Regions from separate parts of the Arvimicrobium flavum genome, predicted to be linked through region 1. Evidence: predicted binding sites of a transcription regulator. Region 1 holds the regulator's gene; the other holds the start of a gene.

Region 1 (2,983 bases):
CTGCACATGGCGCTGGTCGCGGCCACGATCATGGGCGCAATGCGCGCGTTCTTTGCTTGCTTCCAGAATTTTTCAGCGCGTCGTCCCGTCCGCAAATATGCCGGCGCGGTCGCGCTGGCCGTCTTGGCGGTGTACCTCTTCATCTCCGGCTACCAGGTCGCGGCGCAACGCAGCTTCATCATGATCGCCATCATGCTGATCGCGCTGCTCTTCGACCATGCTGCGCTCACAATGCGAAATCTTGCGCTGGCCGCAATCGTCGTCATCGTCGTGTCGCCGCATGAGGTGGTGGGCCCGAGCTTCCAGATGTCGTTTGCCGCGACCGCAGCACTGATCGGAGCCTATGCGGCCTGGTCGAGGCGGCGGCCGCAAGGTCCGCATGCGCGCAGCTCTCATCTTCTGCTGCGGGCAATCCGCCTCGTTGTGCTCTATGTCCTGGGTCTGGCTGCGACGTCGCTGCTGGCCGGCGTTGCGACGACGATCTACGGCGCCTACCATTTCCAGCGGGTGTCGCCGCTGGGTCTCGCCGCCAACCTCGCGGCGATGCCGGTCGTTTCGGTTCTGGTCATGCCGTTCGCAGTACTCGGCGTCGTTGCCATGCCGTTCGGCCTTGATGACCTGCCATTCGGCGTGATGGGGCAGGGCCTGCGGATGATGGTCGCCATCGCGCGGTGGTTTTCGGACCGCTCACCGATCGACGTGATCGGGATGATTGCTCCATCCGCCATCATCGCGCTCACTATCGCGCTGGTCCTCGCCACGCTGTTGACCACCTGGCTTCGGCTGCTGGCCGTCCCTTTCATCGCCGGCGGGCTGGTCCTGTGCTTCCTTCCTCCGACGCCCCGGCTGATCGTCTCGGAAGACGGGCGGCTGGCGGCGTTGCTGACGGAGGACGGACGCATCGCGCTCAACCGCTCAGGTCCGAACGATTTCACGCTCCGGAACTGGGAGTCGGCGATGGCGGCAAGCGGCGTGAGCAAGCCGATTCTGGTCGATCAGGCGGCCGACGGAGAGGCGTCCGCCATGCCTGCGGCCGGCGCAGACGATGTTGCGCGCTTCACCTGCACCAGATCGACCTGCGTGGCGCGACTCGACGGCGACCTCGTTGTCACGACGTCCGACCTGTCGATAGCACGCGCGGCCTGCGGCGATGCGGCGGTGCTGATCTTCGACGATCCGACCGTGGTCGACATTTGCCCGGCGACGGCTGGCCTTGTCATTACGCGTCGCGAGCTTGCACGTTGGGGCAGCGCGATGATCTTCCGCGAAACACTCCCCTCGCGCCGGAGCTATGCTGCTCCCAGCGACGATGCTGTCAGCGCCAATGCCGCCAATCCGCATGTCGCGCCAGGCTCGCAGGCGCTGCCCGTGGTTGAGTCGCAAAGATCAGGGCAACACGCCTATCGCGCCACCTTCGCGACTTTCGAGCCCTATCGCCCCTGGCACGTCCACCGACAATTTTCACGCGAGGCGAGAGGACTTCCGCCCTGGAAGCCGGACCCCGCGAAGGCAAAGCGCAAGCCCGCAGCAGGCTAGCGAACGCCAAGTCCAGCAGGCTCGCATCTCAGGTGCAGGGAAATGCCTGATACAAGCCCGGCGCGAGGGAGCCATTTGGGCGGCGGTTGGTCCAGGAGCGTCGGCGAGTGTAGCAAAGGCGCAGCGCCTAGGGCTGCGAAGTGCACTGATCAGGAGGAGGGGGCTCGCATTGCGATACGCGCCAGCGCCCAACTCAGCCCGCAAGGTTCCCGGAAAACAACCCTAACGGTCTGGGAAATGAAGAGCAATCCGCGCGTGCGCGCAACCAAGAGCCTCGCGCACGCGGGCGCAAGCGCCGACACATGCGTCGCCTCGCTCAGTATTTTCTGATCAGTCCGACCAGCTTGCCCTGCACCTTCACCCGATCCGGCCCGAAGATGCGTGTCTCGTAGGCCGGATTGGCGGCCTCCAGCGCGATCGATGCGCCCTTGCGACGAAACCGCTTCAGGGTCGCCTCCTCATCATCGACCAGGGCCACGACGATTTCGCCCGGATTGGCGTTGCTGGCATTCTTGATGATCACCGTATCGCCGTCCAGAATGCCGGCCTCGATCATCGAATCGCCCTTGACCTCCAGCGCATAGTGCTCGCCGCCGGAGAGCATTTCCGGGGGCACGGCGATGGAATGCGTCTTGTGCTGGATGGCGTCGATCGGCACACCCGCCGCGATGCGCCCCATTACGGGGATCGAGACGGCGGAGGATTCGTCGTCATTGCCGGCGATCGGCCGCTTGGGTGGTTCCGTCTTGCGGCCAAGGCTGCCCTCGATGACGCTCGGAGAGAATTTTCGGGGCTGGCCCAATCCGGGAGCCATGGCCTCGGGCAGCTTGATCACTTCGAGCGCGCGCGCCCGGTTAGGCAGACGGCGGATGAAGCCGCGCTCCTCGAGCGCCGTGATCAGGCGGTGGATTCCGGATTTCGATGCGAGGTCCAGCGCCTCCTTCATCTCGTCGAACGAGGGAGGGACGCCGGCTTCCCGGAGGCGCTGGTTGATGAACACCAGAAGTTCAAGTTGCTTGCGCGTCAGCATTTCGCGGCCCCTGTGAATCGCATCAAAACAAAACCAGAACAATCACTATCTGTTCCAGTTGTGTTCCGCAACTGTTTAAATTTTAATGAATGCGTTCAGAAAGCCGAAAGTTAGTTGTCGCGCGTTTGGTTCTCCCGTTCGCAATTGCGTGAAGAAGGCTATGGATGGTGGGCCGGTTCAGAACGATACCTTGCTCGGCTGAATGCGCGTCGCGCCGACGAGGAAGTCGAAGTCCACGCCCTGATGGGCTTGCTGGACCGAGTTGATGAACATGTGGCCGTAGCCCCTTTCGAAATACGGCGGGGGCAGCACCAGCTCTGCGTGGCGTCGCTGCAACTCGGCTTCGTCAACCTTGAGCTCCAGGCTGCGCGATGCGACGTCCAGAACGATCTCGTCCCCGGTGCGCACGAGGGCCAG
Region 2 (2,983 bases), 2.4 Mb from region 1:
CATCTCGCCCATCAAGCTCGGAGTGGCGTGCCATACCCGAGGAGGCTTGAGCCACAATAGCATAGCCGGCGGGGCCATTGCAGATGCCAATTGGGAGCCAACCCGGCGCGCCAGCGAAAGCCCTTGCAGGCCTGGGCGCGAGGGCCGCTTCAATTGGTCCCGCCTCCGCGGCCCTTGCCCGCTGGCTCTCCGCCGCGCTTTTCGCTAGCCTTCGTTCGATCGTCTTTGCAGGCGGTCGCATCCCGCAAAGGCTCTTTCCGATGAAACTCTACCGCTTCCTGACCGGCCCGGACGACGCCACCTTCTGCCACAAGGTGACCGCGGCGCTGAACCAGGGCTGGCACCTGTTCGGCTCGCCGACCTATGGCTTCGACGCCGAGGCGAAGGCGATGCGATGCGGGCAGGCCGTGGTGAAGGACATTGAGGGCAAGGACTACGAGCCGGGGATGAAGCTCTCGGAGCAGTGACGCGCTGGGCGCACGGCCAGAGGCGAGCGCTCCCAGGGAGCGCCCAATACGGCGGATCCTATTCCGCCGCTTCCTCGATGCGCTCCATGTCCTCGTCGGAGAGGCCGAAGTGGTGGCCGATCTCGTGGATCAGCACGTGGGTGACGATGTCGCCCAGGGTCTCCTCGTTCTCGGCCCAGTAGTCGAGGATGGCGCGGCGGTAGAGGGTGACGCGGTTCGGCCCCTCGCCGGTCGCGGGGGTCCAGCGCTCGGCGATGCCGCGGCCCTCGAACAGGCCGAGCAGGTCGAACGGCGTCTCCAGCGCCAGGTCGTCCATGATCTCGTCGGTCGGGAACTCGGCCATCTGGATGACGATCTCGCCGGTGAGCTTGCGGAATTCCTCCGGCAGGTGCGCGTAGGCCTCCAGCGCCAGGAACTCCATCTCCTCGATCGAGGGCGACAGCTGGTCGTGCCAGGCGCGGGTCTGATAGATGCGGGCCATGTTTTATCCTTTTGAGCGCATATAGCCTGTCGGTGTGGCGCTTTCGAGCCCCGATGGACATGCAGCGCGAGCCGGGGTCGAAACAGGAATAAATTCTTCTCCGAGTCTGCTTGACTCTTGGCCCGGCCTCTGGAATCCATAAGAACATAACAGGAACATAGCGGAAGCGAACGTCATGGCGAACCTCGCCGCGGCGCAGGAACTCATTTGCACCCTGCGTCGTAAAATCGCGAAGATCGAGGGCGTCCTGCCGGAGCCCCTGGCTTCCCCTGCGAAGCCGGGCGAGGAAACGATCGTATTGCGCCGGCAGGGCAGGCCGGAGAAGCCGAGGGTTCTGACCGGCGCCGGCCGTTTCGACGCCGCGCTGGACGGGCTTCCGTCTGCCGGGCTGGTCGAACTGCACGGGACTGTGACCCGGGATTCGGGCGCGGTGGCCGGCTTCGGCCTGGCGCTGGCCGGCCTGGCGGCAGGGCATTGCGGCCTTCCGCTGATCTGGATCGCCACCTCGGAAATCTTCCGGGAGGCCGGGCGGCCCTATGCGCCGGGGCTCGCCGAGCGGTTCGGCATCCTGCCCGACCGCCTCCTCATCGCCGAGGCCGAGAAACTCGCCGACGTGCTGTGGATCGCAGAGGAGGCGGCGAGCCTCGGCTCGCTCGCGGCCATCCTGCTGGAGATCCGCGGCAACCCCCGCGGCCTCGATCTCACCGCGACGCGGCGGCTGCACCGCCGGGCGCTTGCCGCCGGATGCCCGCTCTTCCTGCTGCGCCAGGGGGCGAGCGCGGAGCCGACCGCCGCTCCGGTCCGGCTTTCGGTCGCTCCTGCCGCCTCCGGCCTGCGCCACACGCTTGCCGGCCCGCTGCAGGGCTCCATCGGCCCGCCTGCCTTCCGGGTCGCCATCGACAAGAGCCGAATCCCCGTCCCGAGCCCTTTCACCTTGGAATGGAACCGCGACACCCGCGCCTTCGAGGAGAGAGACCATGACCTTGCCGCAAAGAATATTGTCGCTGTGGCTGCCGCTTCTCCCGACAGAGCGGATCCTGCGCCACCGCTTCGGCCGCTCCTGGCGTTCCCGGGTGCTGCAAGACACCCCGCCCCTGGTGGTCAGCCACCGCGAGGACAACGCCCAGAGGATCGCGTCCCTCGACGCGCAGGCTAGCGCGCTCAGGCTGAAGCCCGGCATGGGCATCGCAGAGGCCCGCGCGATGCATCCCGCGATCGAGGTGGTGGAGGCCGACCCCGAGGCCGACCGCCGGCTGCTCGAGAGCCTTGCCGACTGGTGCGACCGCTACACGCCGCTGGTCGCCCTCGACGGCGCTGACGGCCTTCTCCTCGACATCACCGGTTGCGCCCATCTCTTCGGCGGCGAGCGCGCCTTGCTCGACGATCTCTTGACGCGCCTCTTCCATCAGGGCTTCGAGGCGCGCGCCGGGCTGGCGTCGACGCCGGGGGCTGCCTGGGCGGCGGCGCGGTATGCGGGCAGCCGGATCGTGGCTCCCGGCGAGGAGGCCGAGTTGATCGCGCCGCTGCCGCTCGCCTCGCTGCGGCTCGAACCGGCCGTCTGCGCCGGCCTCGAAAGCGTCGGGCTGCGCACGGCGGGCGCCGTCATGAAGACGCCGCGCGCGCCGCTCGTCCGGCGCTTCGGCAAGAGCGTGACGCTGCGGCTCGACCAGGCGACGGGCAACGTCGAGGAGGCCATCTCGCCGCGGCTGCCGGTGCCGGCCCTGTCCGTCGAGCGCCAGCTCGCCGAGCCGATCGGCCTGATGGAGGACATAGAGGCCCTGCTCTTGCTGCTCGCCGCCACGCTCAGGAGCGATCTCGAGCGGCGGGGCGAGGGTGCCCAGCGGCTGCAGCTCCTGCTCTTCCGCGTCGACGGCGCGGTCAGCCGGATCGCCGTCGGGACTTCGCGGCCGCTGCGCGATCCGTCCCTCATCGGAAGGCTGTTCCATGAGCGGCTGACGGCCCTGCAGGACGATGTGGATGCCGGTTGCGGCTTCGACCTGGTCCGGCTCTCGGCCCTGGTCGTCGCCCGGCTCGA

What was found. Region 1 encodes LexA, which represses DNA repair genes until DNA is damaged. Its sites were predicted from a motif close to TGTTCNNNNTGTGTTCNG; they were not measured.
Region 2: the regulator LexA is predicted to act here: its motif matches at 1,089-1,106, upstream of PD284_RS04210 (ImuA family protein).

Annotation. Positions count from the first base shown of each region.
Region 1 is NZ_JAQGPN010000001.1:3,299,968-3,302,950, reverse strand. It holds gene PD284_RS15900 (ComEC/Rec2 family competence protein) at 1-1,536, shown strand, start outside; gene lexA (transcriptional repressor LexA) at 1,853-2,566, opposite strand; gene PD284_RS15890 (IlvD/Edd family dehydratase) at 2,744-2,983, opposite strand, start outside.
Region 2 is NZ_JAQGPN010000001.1:858,579-861,561, reverse strand. It holds gene PD284_RS04220 (DUF1737 domain-containing protein) at 261-467, shown strand; gene PD284_RS04215 (metallopeptidase family protein) at 526-948, opposite strand; gene PD284_RS04210 (ImuA family protein) at 1,124-2,104, shown strand; gene PD284_RS04205 (Y-family DNA polymerase) at 2,046-2,983, shown strand, end outside.